Methylicorpusculum oleiharenae: one gene and its partner. Each later gene encodes a partner of the first gene's protein in a complex. Links are inferred from orthologs where the notes say so. Each region holds a gene or a part of one and is shown in the gene's direction. Other genes may lie near its edges. The genes, in order: GO003_RS23190 and smc.

Region 1 (8,641 bases):
AGATTTATGGTCCGCGTTGCAATTGTGGGTGTTTCGGGCCGGATGGGCCTATGCTTGATCAAAGCCGCTGCGTTGTCCGGTTCCGCCGAATTAACTGCGGCTTTGTCCCGTCCTGAGAGTTTGTCAATCGGCAAAGATGCCGGTGAGTTGGCCGGTTTAAGTCCTTTGGCAGTTCAGGTGACCGATGATCTGGCTTCTGTGACTGAGCATTTTGATATCTTGATTGACTTTACCCGGCCGGAATCAACTTTACGCTACATTGAAATTTGTCAAAGTGCCGGTAAAGGTATTGTGATCGGCACGACCGGTTTTAATGAAGCGCAAAAAAATCTGATTAAATCGGCATCTGAGAATATCCCTGTCGTATTGGCGCCGAACATGAGTGTCGGCGTCAATCTATCGCTCAAATTGCTGGAAATGACCGCGAAAGTCATGGGGACCTATACAGACATAGAGATTATTGAGGCCCATCACCGTCATAAAATCGATGCGCCGTCGGGAACGGCATTACGCATGGGTGAGGTGGTAGCCGAAGCATTGGGGCGCGATTTAAAAGACTGTGCCGTTTATGGAAGAGAAGGGGTCACGGGGGAACGTGATCGAAAAACGATTGGTTTCTCTACCATTCGTGCCGGTGATATTGTCGGCGAGCATACCGTCATGTTTGCCGATGAGGGTGAACGTGTTGAAATAACTCACAAAGCCACCAGCCGTATGACGTTTGCCAACGGAGCTGTCAGAGCGGCTGTTTGGCTTCAAGGCAAGCCTAATGGATTCTATGACATGCTGGACGTACTGGGGTTGAAAGACTGAGATTTAAAGGGTCTTTGATCCTTAATGCCACATCAGACCGATGAGGTGTGTCCTATGAAGATCATCCTAATAGCATTAACCGTCACCGTTTTTGTGACGATTGAATCTGCGCAGGCCCAGGTTTTTAAATGCACCTTTCCATCCGGAAAAGTGCATTTTCAAGATGATGAGTGTCCATCAGAAGCGCAACAAGATTCTTTAAAAATTAAAGAAATGACGCCAGAGCAGAGGGTTGAGTCTGAAGCTCGTTTGAGGCAGTGGCAACTCGAGCAGGACGAAAAAGAGTCCAAAATAAAAAAAGCAGAACAGGAAAGGCGTGCTGAGAATGCCCGGTTGGAAGAAATCGAAGCCTTAAAGCGTAGCGCCAATGCTCAGGAAGACTTGGCGGAAACCAAACGCCGGGAACTCGAACTCCTTCAGCAGCAACCTTCAGTCAACATCTATCAGCCCTATTATCCGTTAGCCGTTCCATATAGAGAAAACGATTGGCGGAATCATCGCAAAGATCACTACGGTGACAAGAAACATAATAAAGCCCCGGTGATTGATAGAAATCAAAATCGTAGCGTCAATCAGGGAATCACCAATGACAGCGTCAATATAATCAGCAGGCCAAGACGCTAGCCTCGACCCGTTCAAAAAGGCTGTTTTGAGGGTTTAACTTTTTAACAAATTAGGGCGAATAGAATTCGCCCTGCTTGACGGGGAAGTTACATTTGAGATTGCAAATAGTTTTGCAGACCGATTTGTTCAATCAGTTCCAATTGTGTTTCCAGCCAGTCAATGTGTTCTTCCTCACTTTCGAGGATGGCTTCAAATAATTCTCTGGAAATGAAGTCTTGGACCGTTTCACAATAGATTATGGCTTCTTTTAAAAGCGGGACGGCCTGATATTCAAGCTTAAGATCACAAGACAGCATTTCCTGCGGATTTTCACCAATTAACAGTTTGCCAAGATTTTGCAGGTTTGGTAATCCCTCCAGAAATAAAAGCCGCTCAATCAGGCGATCGGCGTGTTTCATTTCATCGATCGATTCGTGATATTCCTTTTCGTTCAGTTTAGAAAAGCCCCAGTTTTTATACATGCGAGCATGTAAGAAATACTGATTGATAGCGGTCAGTTCGTTTTCAAGCGCTTTGTTGAGAAATTCAATAACCTTTGGATCGCCTTTCATTTTTGCCTCGTGGATTTGATAAATGGACGCGCAAGGGCAATATGGCAGTGAGGGCTTTAAAGTTAAGGGCATAAGTAGCAGTCAAATTCCAGAAAGGTAGGTTTTCCTGCAAACTTCATTCAAGCTCAGCTATTTAAACGTTACAAATTTACCTGAAAGATAAATATAAAACCTGCCAATGCTTCTTACGCAGCAGCCCACATTATAGGCGTTTGCGCGCGGTGTTCGTCAAGCAACTGTTTTACATGCGGCGAACATTTGCCGCAAACAGTTCCAACGCCCAAACATTGATTCAGGTCTTTACGAGAACAATAGCCATTGCTGATAGCCGATTTTATTTGCTTGTCAGTTACTGCTTTACAAACGCAAACATACATTGTGAATCTCCTGGAATTGTTTGTCATGTAAATAATAACAATTCTCATTAGAAAGTAAAGTCGTTTTTGGTATCTTTTGTGATGAAGTTTGCATAATCCGATATTTCGTATCAAATTCAAGCTTTTTAAACAAACTGACAACCCAATAAACAGTTTAATATTCATCGGGTTACGGATAAAGGCGATGAGCTTGACTGTTCCGTCACTCAGAATGAGTGGCGTGTTATTCACCTGCCATGAAAAAATCAATGATCATGGCTGCCTTAATAAAGATCAGTGAATGACATAAACATTTTAATTACGCTTGAATACTGACGATGTTCCTGCGTACACTTCCATCTTTTGTTATCAGCCTGTTATTAGAGTGATTGAACTGGAAGCATTTTTTGGTAGTGATGGGCCGCTGGCTAAAGTCATTAAAGGCTATAAGCCTCGTGCTGCGCAAATAGAAATGGCGTTAGCCATTGCCGAATCGATTGACCAAAAGAAGGACTTGATTGCGGAAGCCGGCACCGGCACAGGCAAAACATTTGCTTATCTGATCCCTGCTATTTTATCGGGAAAAAAATCCATCATTTCCACCGGAACGAAAAATCTACAAGATCAGTTGTTTTTTAATGACCTACCTGTTATCCGACAGGCCGTTACAGTGCCGTTTGTCGCGGCCTTGTTAAAGGGAAGAAGCAATTATCTTTGTTCATTTAGGCTTGATAATTCACTCAATTCGGCTCTGGGTTTCAGTAAGGAAGACGCCTCGGCATTGACAAAAATTCAGTCATGGGCCAAACGCACGCAATCCGGCGATATTGCAGAAATGCAGGATGTGAGTGAGGCTAATCCTGTGTGGTCTTTAGCTACGTCGACGGCAGACAATTGTCTGGGTGTTGATTGCCCTGACTATGAACAGTGTTTTCTGGTTAAAGCCAGAAAAAAGGCGCAGGAGTCGGATATTCTGGTGGTCAATCATCACCTGCTTTGCGCTGACTGGTCGATACGGGAAATTGGTTTTGGCGAGTTATTGCCCGATGCTGAGCTGGTAGTGATTGACGAAGCGCATCAGTTGGCCGATACCGCCTCCAATTTTTTGGGTATTTCATTCGGAGCCAGGCAATTAGATGATTTGGCTAAAGATGCGTTGGTTGAATATTTTAAAGATGCTACCGATATGCCCGATTTACGTACTGCTTGCGAAGAACTGGATCTTCAGATCAAAGCGGCGCGATTGTCATTTGGGCTTGAATTGAAAAAAGGGGATTGGGAGGACATCGAACATAATCAGGCGATCTGTGAGGCGCTGACAGAATTAGGTCAAAAGCTGAAATTTTTGCAGGATCAGTTGGAACTGGCCTCAGTTAAAACCAAAACACTGGAAGGCTGTTTCAAAAGAGCTCAGGAGTTGAGCGAGCAATTCAAGCTCATCATGCAGGACCATGATGGAAAATGGATACGCTGGTATGAAACGCATAAAAAAACCTTCACGCTAAGCCGAACGCCGCTGGATATTGCCTCTGAGTTTCGCGCCTTCATGAAACTGCATCCTGCTACCTGGGTTTTTACTTCTGCAACATTGAGTGTTGCCAATAAATTCGATCATTTTTCACGCAGTCTCGGACTGACCGAGCCAATCTGTCAGAGTTGGGAGAGTCCGTTTGATTATGCCAACCAATCCTTGTTTTATCATCCCAAGGGATTGCCGCAGCCCTCCACACCTAATTTTACGGAGCGTATTGTTGAATTTGCCTTGCCTGTTCTGGAAGCCAGTAAAGGTAGAGCGTTTTTTTTGTTTACCAGTTACCGCGCACTGAATCAGGCGGCGGAGTTGCTGGCTGGAAAAATGCCTTATCCATTACTGGTTCAGGGAACCCGGCCAAAAGGGCTGTTGTTGGAGGCTTTTAAACAAGCCGGTAATGCGGTTTTATTGGGCACTTCCAGTTTTTGGGAGGGTGTCGATGTCAGGGGGGATGCCTTATCCTGTGTAATTATCGATAAACTGCCGTTTGCAGCTCCGGGCGATCCGGTCCTGAAAGCCAGGCTGGCGTCAATGGAACGGCAAGGTCGCAACGCATTTTTCGAACACCAAATTCCTGCTGCAGCGATTGCATTACGTCAGGGTGTAGGTCGTCTGATTCGGGATGTGGATGACAAAGGTGTGCTGATGGTGTGTGATCCCAGGCTTTTAAAACGTTCATATGGGCAGATTTTTCTCGACAGCGTACCTTCAATGCGGCGGACCCGGAATATTGAAGACGTAAAAGCTTTTTTTCAAGATGAGAATACGTGATGAAATTACTTGCAGTTGAAACGGCAACTGAAGCCTGTTCTGCAGCTTTGCTGATTAATGGGGAAATCCGTGAGCGCTTCGAATTGGCCCCCCGGATCCATACTCAACGCATTTTGCCAATGATCGAATCACTGATGGCCGAGGCTGATTTACGGCCTCAACAATTGGATGCTGTCGCCTTTGGCTGTGGTCCCGGGTCTTTTACAGGCGTTAGGATTGCGACCGGAGTCATTCACGGAATTGCCTTTGGCGCAGACTTGCCTGTTGTGCCTGTGTCCACGCTTGCTGCTTTAGCGCAGGATGCGTTTGACTCTACTAACGCATCCGTGGCTTTTAGCGCCATGGACGCACGGTTAACCGAAATATTTTGGGCGGTTTATCAACGTGACGCAAACGGTTTTGCCCAATTGGCAGGTAAAGAGAGCGTGATACCCGCTGATCAGGCTGACGCGTGCCATCAAAAAGGTATCGGGGTGGGCAGTGCCTGGCGTGTTTACTCCGAGGTCTTGCTGGCTAAATTAACGCAAAGTGTTATTTCTTTTGACGCGGACCGTTTGCCGCGAGCTGCGGCTGTGGCTTCGTTGGGCGCGCAGGGCATGCTTGCCGGAAAGGCCGTTCCAGTTGAAGAGGCGATGCCCGTTTATCTGAGAGACAAAGTCGCAAAGAAAGAATCTGAGCGATAATGAGGTATAATGCCCGGTTTTTGAATTGGCGAAATTAAAACGTCATGGCTCAGTTTTTTCAAATACATCCCGAAACACCCCAGGCACGCTTGATTGTGAGAGCTGTCGATATTGTTCACAGCGGCGGGGTTATCGTTTATCCAACTGATTCATCCTACGCAATAGCCTGTCACATGGGTGATAAACATGCGCTGGACAGGATTCGCAGGATCCGTCAGTTAGATGATAAACATAACTTTACTTTGGTCTGTAAAGATCTGACGCAAATTTCGACCTTTGCGAAAATCAGCAATGATGCGCACCGGTTAATCAAAGCGCTGACGCCGGGGGCTTTCACCTTTATCCTGGACGCCACCCGTGAGGTGCCGCGCCGCTTGCAACATCCCAAGAAAAAAACCATAGGTATCCGTATTCCCAATAATGCAATAGCAAGACAGTTAGTTGAAAACCTTGATGAGCCCCTGTTCAGTTCGACACTGGTGTTGCCGGGGGAGGAGGATGCGATGATTGATCCTTATGAAATCAGAGAGCGACTGGAGCATGAGGTCGATCTGGTTATCGATGGAGGTGTTGTTAAGTACGAACCTACGACCATTATCTCCTTTTCAGGACAGACTGCCGAAATTATCAGGCAGGGTAAAGGTCAGGCACCCATGTTGGAAAAATAGAAGAGAATACCGTCATGATGAACGAATTAAGTATGGTGCAACGGATTGTCGTTTGGGTGTTGCCGGTCGTCTTTGCGATTACCGTGCATGAGGTTGCTCATGGCTGGATGGCAAAAAAATACGGGGATAACACGGCTTTTCTGCAAGGCCGTTTGACTTTAAATCCTATCAAGCATATTGACTGGCTGGGCACCATCATTATCCCCGGTATATTACTGCTGACCTTTACAGGATTTATATTCGGTTGGGCAAAACCAGTTCCGGTCGATGCCAGAAATTTTAAAAATCCTAAACAAAATATGGCTATCGTTGCCCTGGCAGGTCCGGTCTCGAATATTTTGATGGCGACAGGCTGGGCGTTATTGGCGCGGCTGGGTGTCATCCTTAATCTGGACTTTGTATCGCTGCCTCTGATCTACACCGGGATAGCCGGCATCACGATCAATTTGGTATTGGCATTACTCAATCTGCTGCCGATACCGCCGCTGGACGGAAGCCGAATTTTGACCGGCATGCTGCCGAACCGTTGGGCCTGGTATTACAACAGTTTAGAGCGATACGGCTTCATCATTCTTATTGTGTTGATGTATACCGGTGTCTTGCAACTGGTGCTCGGTTATCCTATGTTTGTCATCCAAAAGTTATTTTTTGATTTGGCCGGGTTGTAATGCATTCATTGGTTCGACAATCAGATGCTTATTCAAATGCCAACAACCGCTTTTGTTTAATGTAATGGAGCAGGCCGACTCTTTGAGCCCTTCCGGTCATAACGATCTTCTGGCATCAGTCGGCGGAGCGCCTTTTGTCGATTGGCCTGAGGACTTATATATTCCTCCTGATGCCTTACAAGTTTTTCTCGATGCATTTGAGGGTCCGCTGGACTTGCTGCTGTATTTGATCCGGCGGCAGAATCTGGATATTCTGAATATTCCCATTGCTCAAATTACTCGCCAGTACATTACCTACATTGACATGATGAGTAATCTTCAGCTTGAATTGGCTGCAGAATATCTGGTAATGGCCGCCGTTCTGGCAGAAATAAAATCGCGGATGTTATTGCCCCGGCAGTCTGAAGAAGACAATGAAGAAGACGATCCCAGGGCTTTTTTAATTCGTAAGCTGCAAGAATACGAGTGTATTAAAAAAGCGTCCGAAGAAATTGACCTGTTGCCCCGGATGGAGCGAGACATGTTCGAGATTGACGTCGATGCGTCACAGATCGCCGTAAACAAGCGTTTGCCGGATGTCGGTTTAAAAGAGATGCTGTTGGCTTTTCAGGATGTCTTAAAGCGTGCAGAACAATTGAGCCATCATCAAATTGTCAAAGAACCGCTCTCGGTGAGGGAGCGGATGACATCGATTCTGGATAGTTTAAAAGATATGAAAAGTCTTGTTTTTACGCAGCTTTTCGGACGATTCGAAGGGCGTCACGGCGTAGTCGTTTCGTTTTTGGCCATTTTGGAGCTCAGCAAAGAAGGTTTGATTGATATTATTCAACCCGAACCTTTTGATGCGGTGCATGTAAAATTACGTTCTGCAGTTTCAGTTCAGCAATAATCAAATTTATATGGACTTAAAGCGCATCATCGAAGCGTTATTGTTTGCTTCAAACAAGGCAATGTCGGTCAAACAATTGCAGCAGGTTTTTCCCGAACTGGAACAGCCGGAGTTAGACGATATCCAGGCGGCAGTGGAACTATTGATAGATGATTATGCCCACCGGGCAATTGAATTAAAAAAGGTGGCCAGCGGCTATCGTTTTCAAGTCAAGGCGGATGTTTCACCGTGGGTGGGACGTTTATTTGAAGAAAAACCGCCCAAATATTCACGCGCGTTATTGGAAACATTGGCGATTATCGCCTACCGGCAACCTGTTACGCGCGGTGATATTGAGGATATCCGTGGGGTCGCAGTCAGTTCGAACATTATCAAAACGCTATTGGAAAGAGAGTGGGTTAGAGTCGTTGCCCATAAAGAAATTCCAGGTCGGCCCGCCTTATTCGGAACCACAAAACAATTTTTGGATTATTTTAATTTATCTGCTTTAAGTGAATTGCCGACCCTACAGGAAATGGCCGATTTAAATGCTTTAGCAGAACACGATCAACAGCTCTTACAGGTAAACAGTGAACAACAAGAAACCAACCCACAACAAAGCCCAAACAATGAAGAATCGACCGAAGCCGTCGAAACAAAAACCGGCCTTGGCAGCACCGAAAGCGCCGTCGGCTAATTTGCCGACAGGGGACGAACGTATTTCCAAGGTGCTGGCTCGCGGAGGTGTGGGTTCAAGAAGGGAGATTGAGCGATGGATTGATGAAGGCCGTTTGATGCTCAATGGTGTGATTGTTAAGCAGGGGGATAAGCTGCAACCCGGAGATCACCTGCAACTGAATGGACGCATCATTCACTGGCAGCGATATGCTCAGCAACCTACCCGGATTTTAATCTACCACAAGCCAACCGGCGAAGTAGTCACCCGCCACGATCCCGAAGGCCGCCCCGTTATTTTTACACAGCTCCCCAAATTGCACACAGGTCGCTGGATTGCTGTCGGACGCCTGGACATCAACACGGCTGGACTGTTGCTGGTGACAAACAATGGTGAATTGGCCAATCGCTTGATGCATCCTTCCTCCGAATT
Region 2 (16,860 bases), 340 kb from region 1 along the record:
TCATGAAAAGCGCCTCGATCACGAAACATCCACATGTACAGTTTCAGCGATTTTAATTCGACACACAGTTGATCGGGTACATATTCCAGCGTCAATGTGGCAAAGTCGGGCTGACCTGTTTTGGGGCATAAACAGGTAAATTCGGGGATGTCGATCCGGATTGTAAAATCACGGCCAGGGCGTGGGTTAGGAAATGTTTCCAATACATCAGTGGGCTGTGTTGTCATGATTCGTTGAAAAAGTTAAATAAAAAGTCGAAGTCCGCGCTGATATCGTGAATAATACGCGGTCTTTCACAATCAGCTAAAGGGCTATTCTACCAGTAATGAAGCTGGAAAAAATCAAACTTTCAGGGTTTAAGTCTTTTGTCGATTCAACCGTGATCCCCATCAGCGGTAACTTGACCGCTATTGTGGGGCCTAACGGTTGCGGAAAATCCAATATCATCGATGCTGTCCGTTGGGTGATGGGTGAGAGTTCGGCCAAACATTTACGCGGCGGCAGTATGGCTGATGTAATTTTTAATGGTTCTGCATCGCGTAAACCGGTCGGAACGGCTTCGGTCGAGTTGATTTTTGATAACGGCGAAGGCAAGGCCGGCGGAGAATATGCTCAATATAACTCGATTTCGATAAAACGCCAGGTCAGCCGTGATGGTCAGTCGGCTTTTTTACTCAATAATGTACGCTGCCGGCGTAAGGACATTACCGATCTGTTTTTAGGCACCGGTTTGGGGTCCCGCAGTTACGCCATTATTGAACAAGGCACGATTTCCAGAATGGTGGAAGCCAAGCCCGAAGATTTGCGGGTTCATATAGAAGAAGCGGCCGGCATTTCCAAATATAAGGAACGCCGTCAGGAAACTGAAACCCGGATGCGGCACACGCATGAAAACCTGGAACGTTTGAATGATGTGCGCGATGAAGTTGAAAAGCAGTTAAAACACCTGCAAAAACAAGCTGAAAAAGCTAAAAAATACACTGAACTGAAACAGCAGGAGCGTCAGTTCAAACTGGAATTACTGGCGATGCGCTGGCAGACGCACCACCGGGCTTTTGAACAACTGGATAGCCAGATGCAGGCGGTAGCTAATGAGCACAACCGTCTGTTTGTCGCTTCACGCGAACTCGATGCCGAAATCGAATCAAAGCGGTCAGAGCACAAACAAAAACAGGCGGCATTGAACTCGACACAAGGTGATTTCTACCATGTGGTTTCTGAAGTCGGTCGTCTTGAGCAAACCATTAAACTGAATCAAAAAAGTCATGAAGAGACGGTGGTTGAAATTGACCGTTTAAAACAGCAGATCGATCATGCCAAAACGGAGCTGGATAACGATCAAATGCAGTTGGAAGATATCACTTCTGATTTGATGCAGGCCGAAGAAACTCTGGAAGTCATGCAAGCCCGAGTCAATGAGGCGGTCAGTGTTCAACAGGATGGCCTTCAGGAACGCGCCGATTGGCAACGGCAATGGGAAGCCTATTTAAAAGAGAGCGCGTCCGCCAAGGAAAACATCGAAATCCAGCGCATCAAAATCAGTCAGGCAGAAAACCAGAACCGGCAGCTGCAAATCAGGCTGGATAAATTAAACGGTGAGCGCGACGATTTAAAAGCCAATCCATTCGACGGTAAAATTGACGAATTAAACGATTTGATAATGGAGCTGGAAGAGGAACGCAGCGAGGTTCATGATCATCTGGATAAAATCATGGCGGTCATTACCGAACACCGGCTCTTATTAAAGGAAATTAACCAGCAAGTCCATGCTCATCGCTCAGAGATGCACAGTGTCAAAGGCAAGATTACTTCCCTGGAAATGCTGCAGCAACACGCCATGGGTAAAGACAACAAGCATCTGAACAGCTGGCTTGAACAGATGGATTTGGCCAAACAAACCCGGCTTGCCGAAATGCTGGAGGTAGAGGCCGGTTGGGAAACAGCGGCTGAAACCGTTTTGGGGCATTATCTCGAAGCCATTTGTATAGAGAATGCCGATAGCCTTATTCCGGCGCTAGAGCATTTAACCAATGAATCGTTGGCGTTGTTTGAAAACCGGCAGTTTGATTCGATCGAACAGACGAACGCAGGGGTGCCCTTACTGGATAAAGTGAAAGCCTCCTGGAACTTGTCCGGCTTATTGACCGGGATTTATTGTGCCGAATCATTGGTTTCGGCCAAAGCGCAAACGGATCAGCTCAAACCTTACGAATCGCTGATTTTACCTGACGGCACCTGGCTTGGGCCGGGTTGGCTGCGCTTGATAAGAGTCAAAGATAACAAGTACGGTGTTTTGCAACGTGAAAAGGAATTAAGACTTTTAAAGCAGCGCCAGGACAGTTTGTCTACCGATATTGCTGAACTCGAAGCGCGTTTGGAGACGTCTGAGCAGGTGTTGAAAGAGGCCGAGGCCAATCGGGAAATTCTGCAACAGAATGACAAAACCTTGAGCAATGACCTGTCAAAGAAAAACGCCGAGCTGAGCGCTTTTGCTGCAAGGCATGAACAGCAACAGCAGCGGTTGAGACAGATTGATGGAGATTTGACGGATATTCAGTCAGAATCGGAAGAAAATGCCGAGCTGATTGCCGAAGCCAAATTCAAGCTGCAAGAAGCTGAACAGCGGATGTCCGGTCTGGATGAAAGCAAACAGCATCTTGAGAAAATCAATCAGCAGCTGATGGCGCAGCAGCACAGTCGGGAGTTATCTGTATCGGAGGCGAAGCAGCAGGTATTTACTTATCAGGCGCAAATTGAATCGTTGCGTTCTTCAAAGATTCATATCACCCGGCAGGTCGAACGTTTACAGGTTCAGATGCAAACGTCATCTGAGCGAATGGCCGAACTGGAACACAAGCTTGAAGCGACTTTGACGCCGCTGGATGATGAAAAGCTGACACTTGAACAGCTGTATTTAGAAAAAGAAGAATTAGAGCTCGCATTAAAGCAGGCCAGAAAACACGTTGAAGAGACGGAGCAGATCATCAATCGCCTGTCCCAAGAGCATATTCAGCATCAGCGCGGCCTGGAGAAACAAAAAGAGCAGTTGGACAAACTGCGCTACGAACAGCAGGAAAGTAGAGTTCGCCAGCAAACCGTTACGGAGCAATTGGATGAGCTGGCTATGGCGCCGGAAGTGGTGTTGCAGCAAATGCCTCCAGATGCTGACGAGACGGTATGGAAGAATAAAGTGGATGATTTGGCCGGTCAGATAGAGCGACTGGGGACGATCAATCTGAGCGCCATTGAAGAATTTCAGCTGCAATCTGAGCGTATGAAATTTTTAAATGATCAGCATGCGGATTTATCGGAAGCATTGGATACTTTGACGCAAGCCATCAATAAAATTGATAAAGAAAGCCGGCAGCGTTTTAAAGAAACATTCGATAAAATAAATACCGGATTACAACAGAAATTTCCCAAATTGTTTGGGGGCGGTCAGGCCTATCTGGAGCTGACTGAGCAGGATGTATTGGATGCCGGTGTCAATATCATCGCCAGACCCCCCGGTAAACGTAACAGTTCCATTCATTTGTTGTCGGGTGGCGAGAAGGCATTAACAGCGGTTGCTCTGGTGTTTTCGATTTTTGAATTGAATCCGGCGCCTTTTTGTCTGCTGGATGAAGTCGATGCGCCGCTTGACGATGCAAACGTGGGGCGTTTTTCGAAAATGGTTGAGGAAATGTCCGAAACGGTGCAGTTTCTATTTATATCGCATAACAAAGCGACGATGGAAATTGCCAAACAGCTGGCAGGTGTTACCATGCGCGAACCCGGTGTATCGCGGATGGTGGCGGTTGATATTGAAGAGGCAGTGAGTCTGGCGGAAAGCTGATGGATAAAGAAATTTTAAGAATAGTTATTATTGCAGCAGGCCTGGGTGTGATGTTGTGCCTGGTTTTGTGGTCTTACTGGAAAAAAGGTTCGCTTCCCGGCCGATCAAGCCTGTCCGGGCGATTTAAAAATCCGATTGGAAGAATTGACGAATCTTTAGTGCTGCATCCGGAAAATGATGAGTTCGATGTGGTTCCTTTAGGCGGCGCATTGGATGAGGATAATGATTACGAATATGCTCAATCGTTGTACGGTCAGGAAGAGCATGAGGCTTTCGGCAGTTCGACACAGCAGCGTCATCACGACGAGCGGCCATCCAGCCATGATGAGCAGTCCCGGGAGTTACCCAAACTGATTCAATACAGTCTGGTGGCTGTCGCCGACGAAGGTTTTAACGGCGAGGACATAGACCGCGCTTTTAACATCGCCGGATTGAAATACGGCAGTTTAAAAATATACGAGCGTATCGACGGTAATGGCCTGGTCGATTTTGGCGTTGCCAGTATGGTTGAGCCCGGCACATTCCCTGACAAAAACATAAGAGAGTTTAATTGTCCCGGTCTGGTATTTTTTATGCAGCCTCGCGAAGTAGATGACCCTGTCTCGGTCTATGATGACTTTGTAGAAACAATCGATATTCTGGCGGCGGAACTGGACGGTGTTAAGTGGGATAACCAGAGACAACCGTTAACCGGTAGTGCCATACACGAAATGCGTAATCGGCTGGCGAGCGGTTATCAATAATTTTTTTATGCCTAACCGTTCATGAAAGTCCTGCATTCGCCCCGTCAAATTAAAGTACTAGGTGTTAAGGAGAGAGCGGTCACTCGCCCGACAGGACGCCGTGAATACGTCCATGTAGGCTTGACGTCGGGACACCTGTCGATCGAGCAACCGCCCCCTCTTCGGTTCTGTACTTTCACGGTAACGAATCGGCCAATCCTTCAACCTTTTCCTGATGTTGAATAACGAACAACGAGATCTTATCAACCAGCACTGTCAACTCGTTGAAGGATTGACCCTGGCGCAGATTGAACAAATAGCCGAAAGCCGCTCGGCCGACTCACTCAGCGACGAGGTGCTGGTCCACTTTCTGGAAACCGCTAATCTGCTTTACAGAAGCGGTTGTCCGTTCATTTCCGATGCTGATTACGATGCCGTCTTTTTGGCTGAACTGGCACGCAGGCATCCTGATCATCCATATCTTCTTGCGGTTGAACCGGAACCGGCATTTGCAGAAAAAACCATAGACCTGCCGGTAAGAATGTTGTCTACCGAAAAAGCCTATAGTCAGGATGCTATTGAAAAATGGCTGCTTCGTATTGAAAAATCAGCACAAGAACTTGATATCGATAGCGATAGATTGTTGTTTCGGGCGACGCCCAAACTGGATGGCTATGCCGCATACGATGACGGACAAACGTTATATACGCGCGGCGATGGCCGAAAAGGCACCGATATTACCCGGGTTTTTGATCGCGGTTTGATGGTGGCCGGAAATGGTCAGCGAGGTCAGGGAGCCGGAGAAATCGTGGTCAGCCGCCAATATTTTCAGAATTATCTGGCGGAACAATTTGAAAATGCCCGAAATTTTCAAGCGAGCATCATCAAGGAAAAAGATCTGGAAGTGCCTGCTTTGGAAGCGATAGAACGAAAAGCCGCGATGTTCTTTCCGTTTGCCCAGTTACCCGATTGGCAAGGTTCGGCCAATGACATCCGCCTCCACTTTGCCGATATTGTCAGGCAGATTCCCGAAAAGGTGGATTTTGATGTCGATGGGGTGGTTTTTGAAGTCACCGATGAATCGGTCAAGCAGCGCATGGGTTCAACCCGGCATCACCATCGATGGCAGATCGCTTACAAGCATAATGTTGAATCGGCGTTGGTCAACGTGCTGAGTGTAACGCCGCAAACCTCTCGTTCCGGACGCGTCAACCCGGTTGCCGAACTGGAGCCGACCAAACTGAGCGGTGCGGTCATTTCACGCGCAACAGCCCATCATTACGGTATGGTCAAGTCGCTGGGAATAGGGCCGGGTACGCTCATTGAATTGACCCGCTCGGGCTTGGTGATTCCCAAAATCGAGCGTGTCGTCACGCCAATGCCGCCGCAAATTCCGGATAACTGCCCCAGTTGTGGCAGTCATCTGGTGTGGGACAGTGACTATTTATATTGCCTTAATAAAACCCATTGCCCGGCACAAATCGAAAACACCCTCGAGCATTTTTTTAGAACTTTGGGCAATGTCGATGGCTTTGGCGCCAAGACTATAGAAAAACTGCATGCGCACGGCGTCAACTCGATTTACCGTATCTATCAATTAGCGTTGAACGAGCTGATGGAGATGGGTTTTGGCGAAAAAACCTCACAGAATCTTCTGGATCAATTACAGCGCAGCCGCCTGCAAAGTATTGAAGATTGGCGGTTTCTGGGTGCATTCGGTATTTACAGAATGGGACTGGGTAACTGTGAACGGTTATTGCAGCATTATCCGTTGAACCGGCTCTTTGATCTCAGCATTGAAGATATCGTCACAATAGAAGGATTTGCAGAGAAAACTGCCGAGGCGGTGGTCGAGTCATTAAAATTGATCAAACAGGATTTTGAGCAAATATTGAGTTTGGGTTTTAATCTGATTGAAACAGCAGCCAGCCAGGCACAGGCTCAAATAGAAAGCCCCGTGTCAGGAAAACTGATCGTGTTCACAGGAACTATGGTGCAGGGTTCACGCGAAGACATGCAGAAAGAAGCCAAACGTTTGGGTGCAAAAGTCGCCAATTCCGTCACCGGCAAGACCGATATTCTGGTGGCCGGGGAAAAAGTGGGTGCCACCAAACTGAGCGCAGCCCAGGAAAAAGGCGTGCAAATCCTCAGCGAGCAGGAATACCTCACACTTATAAACGGATAAATTCACTGAAGCCGCCGAAGCTTGTTTTGCATCAACGCGATAAGGTGCGCCAGATAGGATGTGCCGACGATAGGAGGCGCATCGTTCGTATTTCAAACAAACCATGACCGAATACCGACGATTTTACCTACCGAATGCCCTATGGTTTTTCACCGTCAATCTTGCCGACCGGAAAAACAATCATTTGTTGATCGACAAGATTGATGTATTGCGTGAGGCCTTTCTATATGTAAAACAACGAAAACCTTTTCATATTGATGCCATCGTCATCATGCCGGATCATTTGCATGCTATTTGGACATTACCGCCCGACGACGGTAATTATTCTGTTCGCTGGAATATGTTGAAAGGAAGATTTTCCAGGGCAATCAACCCGGGTGAAAGAATTTCAAAAAGTCGTCAGAAACGCCGCGAAAGAGGAATCTGGCAACGTCGATTATGGGCGCATTTAATCGAAAACCAAGACGATTACAACCGTCATGTTGATTATATTCATTGGAACCCGGTAAAACACGGCCATGTTAAAAACGTAATCGATTGGCCGTATTCAAGCTTTCATCGATATGTGAGGCAGGGTATTTATGAAAAGAACTGGGGAAATAATGAAAGGCCAGAGATTAAAATCAGTGAGTAACTCGACAGCCAAATAGGATGCGCCTCCTTGCGTCGGCACATCCTATTAGGTGTGCCTTATCGAGTTGAGATTGAAAAAAGTATAAGATAACCAAAAATAGATAATAACTTGATGGCTCCGATTCGCCGAGACATCTGGCCGCGTAAAAAAGATATGAAGAATCCGTACGAAGAAATCATACAGAAGGAAATTGATGGTTGTAGACTCTTGGCTCAAGGGCAGACCCGTGAAGATTGCTGCCGAGAGAGGGGAGTGAAGCACTGCGCAGAAAATGACTTTAGTTCGACAATAAGCAGTGACACATACTCGTCTTATTTTGTGGCAATTGTTTTGATTATTCTTCTCTTGTTTACCAGTATTCTCGCCTGGAAAAAAAGACTAAAGATAAAGGACTTCTATTTCTCTATTTCAGAATTTAAGAATGCTGTGGCTTCAGCATGGTTAATATGGATATTTACCTTTATCTCAGTAATTCTTTTGTTTGAGCCATACGGAAGCTCTGTTCAAGAAGATGAAATTTTAAATGCTTTTATGTGGTTTGTTTTACCTCCAATAGCAGTAATTGCAGTATTTCTATGGTATAGAAGGTTTATTCAATGAAAGAGGTGAGATCCGTAGTGTGGTGCGAGGTAACGAACCCCAATATTTCTCGAGTTAACTATTATTAACGCGATATGGCACACAATTTAGGATGTGCCGACGATAGGAGGCGCATCGTTCGCGATTCAAATAAACCCTAACCGAATACCGACGCTTTTACCTACCGAAAGCCATGCGGTTTTTCACCGTCAATCTTGCCGATCGGAAATACAAGCATTGGTTGATCAACAAGATTGAGGTGTTGCGTGATGCCTTTTGATAGGTAAAACAACGAAAACCTTTATGTGAAGCAAGGCTTTTATGAAAAAAATTGGGAAAATGAAATGCCTGAGTTTAAAAGTATTGGGTAACCCGACAGATGCGCCTCCTGGCGTCGGCACATCCTATTTGGCGTATCTGACGAGTTTTCGCTCCACAATAGTGCAATACCTCTTCTTTCTCCCCGAATCAGTGCGCTCCTGACGGGTTGCTGTGCGTTGCCGACGCTGTGTTGTTGGGCTCAGGGCCGGATGGTTCGCTTTTGATTCTTTACCAAACAAGCACTTACACTTCTTTGTCGGCCTTACCGGTCTTTCTGGCATTACCTTTGCTTTAGTTGAGACAAAGCTCCTCGTCGGAGCGGTTATGATTTTGGGGCAATGGCGTCCGGGTTCAGTGATTTTTTCACGTGGGCCGGACGCCTTTTTTTTTGCCCGAAATTTAGGTTTTTACGTTTTCTTTGCAGCAGATCCGGGGTTACCGATGAGTCACACACAGACACTGGTCGTTATTGGCAATGGCATGGTCGGTCAACATTTTTTGGCCGCTCTGGTCAACAGCGCCGCGAAGGCGCGCTATCACCTTGTGGTGTTTTGCGAAGAGCCCCGGCCGGCCTATGACCGGGTGCATTTATCGGAGTATTTTGCCGGTAAAACGGCGCAGGATCTGTCGCTGGTACCGGACGGCTTTTTTGCCGAACACGGCATCACCGTGCATGTGGGGGATAAGGCTAAAACCATTGACCGCGCCGCCAAGACGGTGATTTCCGAACGCGGCGTGGTGATCGCGTATGACACCCTCGTTCTGGCTACCGGTTCTTACCCCTTTGTCCCTCCGGTGCCCGGTCATGACCGTCCGCACTGTCTGGTGTACCGCACCATCGAAGATCTGGAGGCGATGAAAAGCGCCGCGGCCTGCTCAAAAGTCGGCGTGGTGGTCGGCGGCGGCTTGCTCGGGCTGGAAGCGGCCAAAGCCTTGACCGATCTGGGACTGATTACCCATGTCGTGGAATTTGCCCCGCGCCTGATGGCGGTGCAATTGGACGAAGGCGGCGGCGCCTTGTTGAAACGCAAAATTGAAGCGCTGGGCGTCAGCGTCCATCTCAATAAAAACACCACCTTGATCGACGACGGCAGCACCTGTTTGCATAAAATGAATTTTGCCGGGGGCGATGTGCTGGAAACCGATTTGATTCTGTTTTCCGCCGGCATCCGCCCGCGCGACGACCTGGCCGCCGCCTGCGGTCTGGACATCGGTCCGCGCGGCGGCATCGTCATCGACAACCAGTGCCGCACCTCCGATCCGGCCATTTTTGCCATCGGTGAATGCGCGCTGTGGAATAACCGGATTTTCGGTCTGGTGGCACCGGGTTATGCGATGGCCCGTGCCGTCGTCTCGGTACTGGAAGGCGCCGGCAGCGCCTTTACCGGTGCCGACATGAGCACCAAACTGAAACTGATGGGTGTCGATGTCGCCAGCATCGGCGATGCCCATGCGGCCACCCCGGGCGCCCTGGTGTACACCTATCAAGACGGCGACAGCGACATCTACAAACGCCTGGTGGTCAGTGCCGATAAAAAGACCCTGCTGGGTGCGGTGCTGGTCGGCGAAGCCGCCGATTACGGCACCTTGCTGCAATACTGCCTGAACGGCATCGCCCTGCCGGAACACCCTGAAGCCTTGATCCTGCCGCGGCTGTCCGGCGAGCCGGTCGGCTTGGGCGCCGATGCGCTACCGGCCTCGGCCCAGATTTGCTCCTGCCACAACGTCAGCAAAGGCGACATCTGTGCGGCCATCGACACCGGCTGCACCTCGCTGGGCGCGCTCAAACAAGCCACCCAAGCGGCGACCGGCTGCGGCGGCTGCAGCGCCTTACTCAAATCGGTGTTGGATGCCGAATTGAAAAAACAGGGCGTGGCCGTCAATACCGACCTCTGTGAGCATTTTCCGCACACCCGGCAAGGCCTGTACCATTTGGTTATGGTCGGCGAGATCAAGACTTTCGCTGAATTGCTGGACAAGCACGGCCGCGGGCGCGGCTGTGAAATTTGCAAACAGGCGGTCGGCTCGATCCTGGCGTCTTACTGGAATGACTACATCCTGAAAAACGAGCACCTGGGCTTACAAGACACCAATGACAATTATCTGGCCAATATTCAAAAAGACGGCACCTATTCGGTGGTACCGCGCGTCGCCGGAGGTGAAATCGAACCGGAGAAATTGATCGTCCTGGGCCAGGTTGCCAAAAAATACGGACTGTATACCAAAATCACCGGCGCTCAACGGGTCGATTTGTTCGGCGCCCGCGTCGACCAGCTGCCGCTGATCTGGCGGGAGCTGGTCGATGCCGGTTTTGAAAGCGGCCATGCCTACGGCAAATCGCTGCGCACCGTCAAATCCTGTGTCGGCAGCACCTGGTGCCGGTACGGCGTCGATGACAGCGTCAGTCTGGCACTGACCCTGGAAAACCGCTACAAGGGCCTGCGCTCGCCGCACAAGCTCAAATTCGCCGTGTCCGGCTGCACCCGCGAATGCGCCGAAGCGCAAAGCAAGGATATCGGCGTGATTGCCACCGAACACGGCTGGAATCTCTATGTCTGCGGCAACGGTGGCATGAAGCCGCGCCATGCCGACCTGTTCGCCACCCAGCTGGATCAAGCCACGCTGATCAAGTACATCGACCGCCTCCTGATCTTTTACGTGCGCACCGCCGACCGCCTGCAACGCACCTCGGTGTGGATGAACAACCTGGAAGGCGGCCTGGCGTATTTGCAGTCCGTGGTCATTGACGACAGCCTGGGCTTGGGCGATGAACTCGAAGCGCAGATGCAGCGCGTCATCGACACCTATCAATGCGAATGGAAAACCACGCTCGCCGATCCCGGCAAACTGAAACGGTTCCGGCATTTCGTCAACAGCGACCAACCCGATGAGCGCATCCTGTTCGTTCAGGAACGCGGCCAGATCCGCCCGGCCAAAGACGAGGAACGCGCCGCCTTGACCCCGCACAAGCACTTCACCCTGTTAGAGGAAGCCTGACCATGAGCGAATGGCAAGATGTCTGCAGTGTCGATGATCTGCAACCGGATTCCGGCATCTGCGTAAAAGTCAACGCGCATCAGATTGCCTTGTTCTATATGCCCAAAGAACAGGCCCTGTACGCGCTCGATAATTTCGACCCCTTTGGCCAGGCCAATGTCTTGTCCCGCGGCATGATCGGCGATATCGGCGGCCAGCCGATGGTCGCCTCGCCGCTGTACAAGCAGCATTTCAATTTGGTCACCGGGGTGTGCTTTGAAGATGAGACCGTCAAAGTCGCCACCTACCCCATCCGGATCGTCAACCACCGGGTCGCAGTCTGCGTTCAGGAGGCGCGATGAAATACCATTACTACATTGCCGACGTGTTTACCCGGCGCCTGTTCAATGGCGCACAGATCGCCGTGTTTCCCAATGCGGACGGCCTGAATGCCGACACCATGGCCCTGATTGCCAAAGAACTGAACCTGTCCGAAACCGTCTTCATTTTTCATCAACTGAAGTCTGCCCAGACCCGGCGCATGCGGATTTTTTCCCCGTTAGCCGAAGTCAATTTCGGCGGCCATCCGATCATAGCCGCCGCCTATGTGCTGGCCTGCTGCGGCGACATTGACGTCTCGGCCCCGGTCACCTCGCTGAGCTTCGAACAAAATGCCGGCAACGTGGAAGCCAACATCTCCAGCCGGGACGGCATCCCCTATTTTGTGCAATTTACCCGCAAAGTCAGCGCGATCGTCGACCGCTTTGCGCCCAGCGACGAAGAACTGGCCGGCTTTTTAGGCCTGGACCAAGCCGAACTTGACCACAAGAAATATTCGCCCCGGCTGGTCTCCTGCGGCTATCCCTACCTGATCGTGCCGGTCTGGCAGTATGAAACGGTGCGCAAAGCCCGCTTCGATTACAGCGCCTGGAGCCAATCCACCGCGCCGCAGACCGCCGCCCAGGAGATCTTAGTGTTTGCGCCGAAATCACCTTATGCCGACGCCGACTTCAACCTGCGCTTAGTCGGCCCACGCATCGGCCTGACCGAAGACCCACCGGTGGGCAGCGCCTTACCGGCGTTCTGCGCCTACCTGTGTTCGTTCGAGCACACCCGCAAAGGCACCCAGACCTTCGCAGTGGACCGCGGTGATGCCGGCTCCCGGCGCAGCGTCATCAATCTGGAAATGGATCATAAAGGCGCCGAGTTCCTGACCGTCCGGGTCGGCGGCGAAGCCGTGCTGTTTGCCGAGGGGACGATTGATCTGGGCGCCATGAATACCCGGGGATGAAGACAGGGTGGGGCGTAAATTCCGGGAGAGACGCAAAATCTTGCGTCTCTGGGGGTAGGGCAGAAGCCTGCCCGAATAGTAGTTGAGTCAATCAAAAAGGAGGGAAATAGCGTCCTGTGTAAGCTAAGTGGGACATGAAATGCGGTATGAGGCAAGAGGAACACGAACGGCTGCGTGAGAACGTGACGGTCGAGTTCCAGTGGAAGTTTCCAAAAATGCTTGCCTTCGTTGACGCTTCGATTTCAGAAGTTTCAGCGATAGCAGGATTGGAATAGAAATTATTTTGGTTCATTTACCAATATTCATAGATATGTTCTTAATTGAACGATACATATTATTTTAGATTTGGAGAAAAAATTATGTCCTATTTAGTTCCTTCAGAATTTGTGACCAAGATGGTGGATGCAGGGGAATCAAAAGTATTCATGTCTACCCGAGATACGTTGATCAGGGCTTATATGGCCGGGGCGATTCTGGCGCTGGCTGCAGTTTTTGCGGTCAGCATTACTGTCCAGACCGGATCGCCGATCTTTGGCGCAATATTGTTTCCCGTCGGTTTTTGTATGCTGTATTTATTAGGCTTCGATCTTTTGACCGGTGTTTTTGTTTTAACACCGCTTGCATGGCTTGATAAACGTCCAGGCGTAACACTGGGGGGTATTTTAAGGAACTGGGGACTGGTTTTTACCGGCAATTTTTTAGGCGCATTAACCGTCGCGGTCATGATGGGAATTGTGTTTACTTATGGCTTCTCCGTCGAGCCCGATGCTGTAGGCAAAAAGCTTGCCGGTATCGGCGAAGCGCGTACGCTGGGCTATGCAAAATATGGCGTGGCCGGCTGGTGTACCATCTTTATCAGAGGCATGCTGTGTAACTGGATGGTGTCTACGGGTGTGGTCGGGGCGATGATTTCCACGACTGTTAGCGGTAAAGTCATCGCGATGTGGATGCCGATTATGCTGTTCTTTGGAATGACCTTTGAGCACTCCGTTGTCAACATGTTTCTGTTTCCATCCGGTTTAATCATGGGTGGCAATTTCTCGATTATGGATTACTTTGTCTGGAATGAAATTCCAACGGTTTTGGGTAATTTGGTTGGCGGATTGGCGTTTACCGGTTTGACGTTATACTCCACGCATATCAAAACAGCGCCTAAACGTGCGTTCAACTAAGCAACTTCAAGATAATAGAGTTTCAGGTATTAAATTGCCGAGACTCCTTAACAATCGCTCTAATTTGTAAAGGCATTCATCATGACACGCAACGAAGTTACCGAATTAGTCATCTTGCAAAAACTGCGTAAACAACTGACTTGGCCTCAACTGGCTGAGGTTATGGGTCAAAGCAAGGAATGGACAACCGCCGCTTTGCTCGGACAGATGACATTGACTGCTGAACAAGCCGTCAAGATTGGCGACGTGCTGGAATTACCCGCAGACGCTGTTGAGCAGTTGCAAGTGGTTCCCTACAAGGGGTCGCTCCCGACGTCGGTACCGACCGATCCGTTGATTTACCGTTTCTACGAACTGGTCAGTGTTTACGGCACTACCTTTAAGGCATTGATCCACGAAGAGTTTGGCGACGGCATTATGAGCGCTATCGATTTCAGCATGGATCTTCAGCGTGAACCCGATCCAAAGGGAGACCGCGTCAAGATCGTGATGAGCGGCAAATTTCTTCCTTACAAGAGTTACTGAGGCTGCTTTGGCCTGAATAAATGTCCGGTCAATTAAAAATATCGGTAGGGCAGCATTCTGACAAAGGCCGCAAGGCAATTAATCAGGATTTTCACGGCGTTTACAGTCCTAAGGAACCCCTGTTAAGTGCAAAAGGAATTGCCATTGCCTTGGCCGATGGGATCAGTAGCAGTGACGTGAGTCATATTGCTAGCGAAGCGACTGTCAAGGGGTTTCTGGAGGATTATTTTTGCACCTCCGAAGCCTGGTCGGTCAAGAAGTCTGCGCAACGGGTTTTGACGGCAACCAATTCCTGGTTGCATTCGCAGTCTCAGCAAAGCCAGTTCCGCTACGATAAAGACAGAGGCTATGTGTGCACCTTGAGCGCCATGGTTATCAAGTCGACAACTGCGCATATTTTTCATGTGGGTGACACGCGAATCTACCGCCTGCATGAAAACGGGCTTGAACAATTGACCCATGATCACCGGTTTTGGTTGTCCAAGGACAAAAGCTATCTCAGTCGCGCCTTGGGAATCAATCCTTATCTGGAGATAGATTATCAAACGCTGTCAGTCGATGAGGGGGATATTTTCGTATTTGCGACAGACGGTATTTATGAATTTACCCCTGATCTTTTCATAATCAATGCTATTCATCAGTACGGTAATGATCTGGATGCTGCTGCTAAAGCCATTGTGGACGATGCCTACCAGCTAGGCAGTACGGATAATCTTACTGTTCAGATTGTCAGAATTGAGCAATTGCCGAGTCAGGATGCCAAAGAGCTGTATCAGCAGTTAACCGAATTGCCGTTTCCACCGATACTGGAAGCAAGAGCGGTTTTTGATGGTTACACCATTATCAGAGAAGTGCATGCCAGCAGCCGCAGCCACGTTTATCTGGCAGTGGATAGCGAAACAGACAGGCCGGTCATCTTAAAAACTCCGTCAATTGATCTCAGGGATGATCCGGCTTATCTGGAACGCTTTCTGATGGAAGAGTGGATTGCCAGGCGCATTAATAGTGCCTACGTACTCAAGCCTTGTTTGCAGACCCGGAAGCGCCATTTCCTGTATATCGCCATGGAATTCATTGATGGTCAGACATTGACTCAGTGGATGATCGATAACCCGAAGCCAGACCTGGAAACAGTGCGTGGAATAGTCGAACAAATTGCCAAAGGGTTGCGCGCTTTTCACCGCCTGGAAATGCTTCATCAGGATCTGCGGCCAGGCAATATCATGATCGATAAGACCGGCACGGTAAAAATCATAGATTTTGGTTCTACCCGCGTGGCCGGTATCATGGAAATCACCAGCCCGATCGAACGTAGCAATTTGCTGGGCACGGCTCAATACAGTGCCCCGGAATACTTGCTGGGAGAGCATGGATCATCGGGTTCGGATATTTTTTCTTTGGCTGTTATTGTCTATCAAATGCTGACTGGAAACTTGCCTTACGGAACTCAAGTGGCCAAAACCAAAACCAGGGCAGAGCAAAGGAAATTAAAATATCAGCCTCTCCCTGAAAATAGCCGGGAAATTCCTGCGTGGATCGATGAAGCCATCAAGAAGGCCGTTAATCCCGATCCACACAAGCGCTATCAGGAAGTCTCCGAGTTTATATTCGACCTGCGCCATCCCAACAAAGACTACCTGAATAAAACCCGCTCGCCGCTTATGGAGCGCAATCCGGTGCTTTTCTGGAAATCCATTTGTTTAATTCTGAGCTTTATCATTGCACTCTTGTTGGCCAAGTAACCACATTTAACCCCTTTACTGTATCTGCTCACCCCCTCCAATTATAGTGGGTGTAGGTGGTTGATTGAAAAGGCTTCTGCAACAGGGATGTTGCAGAGAGCTACAGGGACGTATTGATGCGTCCTTTGAAATCAAGCACCTACAACCATAATTCAAAGCGAGCGAGTAGTTACCGTTTACTTTACTCACTCGGCTGATTTGATTTTTTTAATGAGCGCATCAGAAAATAGGGCGCGGCAATACCAACCAAACATGAAAAAAACAGCACTGCAAAGGTAGAGTTGTTCCAGTCTACCGGATAAATATCGGCTTTAACCGGCTCGCTTATGCCCGGAATTCCGGGCAGATCGACGTCCCCGCCATCGACCTTGAGTTGCGCTTTCATGCCTTTTTCCATGTGCTGTGGGATTTCGCAGTGGACCAGATAGGTTTTTTTCTGGGCAGGCACAATCAGCGATGCCTTGAGTTCACCTTTTCCATACAACTCCAGATGAAACATGCCCTGCGGGTAGAGGTAGCCGGGTAATCCGTGAATCATCAATTGATGGCGAATCTGATCATCATTAATGAAGGTGATATTGATGCGTGAACACGGCGCAACATCCCACTCCTGCTGATCAAAAGCATACATTTTTCCGTTGAATTTCTGGGCATGTTCATGGCCTGCGCGGATAGTAATGTCCACATCCCCGGCAATTTTTTGGCAATCCTGAGGCACTTTATCCTTGTTGGCGTTCATGATCATGCCTGTTTCGTCCATCATCATGCCGCCATGGTCCATCATGGCCGTTGATAACCCCGGATAACCCAATGTCAGAAGGCTGATTAGAACAAATGTGAGTGCTGGGTTGATCTTCATTGGGTGTTTCTCCTTTTCA

The links.
Region 2: the proteins of GO003_RS23190 (region 1) and smc are in contact, whole or in part, in a crystal structure (PDB 3ZGX), measured with the Bacillus subtilis proteins. The link is inferred for Methylicorpusculum oleiharenae from one-to-one orthologs.

What each region holds. Positions count from the first base shown.
Region 1 is NZ_WUTY02000001.1:5,194,702-5,203,342, reverse strand. The notes cover bases 5,682-8,641. They hold GO003_RS23190 (segregation and condensation protein A), read left to right. Parts: upstream 5,682-6,729; coding sequence 6,730-7,554; downstream 7,555-8,641. Other genes in these bases: rluB (23S rRNA pseudouridine(2605) synthase RluB), read left to right, coding at 8,163-8,641; scpB (SMC-Scp complex subunit ScpB), read left to right, coding at 7,565-8,230; GO003_RS23195 (site-2 protease family protein), read left to right, coding at 6,012-6,665; GO003_RS23200 (L-threonylcarbamoyladenylate synthase), read left to right, coding at 5,682-5,997. In the rest of the region: molecular chaperone DnaJ, read left to right, coding at 1-2; dapB (4-hydroxy-tetrahydrodipicolinate reductase), read left to right, coding at 7-813; GO003_RS23225 (DUF4124 domain-containing protein), read left to right, coding at 868-1,437; bfr (bacterioferritin), read right to left, coding at 1,524-1,988; GO003_RS23215 ((2Fe-2S)-binding protein), read right to left, coding at 2,174-2,365; GO003_RS23210 (ATP-dependent DNA helicase), read left to right, coding at 2,730-4,646; tRNA (adenosine(37)-N6)-threonylcarbamoyltransferase complex dimerization subunit type 1 TsaB, read left to right, coding at 4,646-5,329; more of GO003_RS23200, read left to right, coding at 5,374-5,681. UniProt on the Bacillus subtilis protein: Participates in chromosomal partition during cell division. May act via the formation of a condensin-like complex containing Smc and ScpB that pull DNA away from mid-cell into both cell halves.
Region 2 is NZ_WUTY02000001.1:4,839,500-4,856,359, reverse strand. The notes cover bases 1-4,035. They hold smc (chromosome segregation protein SMC), read left to right. Parts: upstream 1-325; coding sequence 326-3,835; downstream 3,836-4,035. Other genes in these bases: GO003_RS21620 (cell division protein ZipA C-terminal FtsZ-binding domain-containing protein), read left to right, coding at 3,835-4,035; queF (preQ(1) synthase), read right to left, coding at 1-227. Outside these bases: more of GO003_RS21620, read left to right, coding at 4,036-4,578; GO003_RS21615 (helix-hairpin-helix domain-containing protein), read left to right, coding at 4,793-6,742; GO003_RS21610 (REP-associated tyrosine transposase), read left to right, coding at 6,846-7,376; GO003_RS21605 (hypothetical protein), read left to right, coding at 7,488-7,976; nitrite reductase large subunit NirB, read left to right, coding at 8,718-11,273; nitrite reductase small subunit NirD, read left to right, coding at 11,276-11,614; GO003_RS21590 (PhzF family phenazine biosynthesis protein), read left to right, coding at 11,611-12,543; GO003_RS21585 (formate/nitrite transporter family protein), read left to right, coding at 12,903-13,715; cynS (cyanase), read left to right, coding at 13,797-14,240; GO003_RS21575 (bifunctional protein-serine/threonine kinase/phosphatase), read left to right, coding at 14,261-15,982; GO003_RS21570 (multicopper oxidase domain-containing protein), read right to left, coding at 16,164-16,841; GO003_RS21565 (multicopper oxidase domain-containing protein), read right to left, coding at 16,838-16,860. UniProt on the Bacillus subtilis protein: Required for chromosome condensation and partitioning.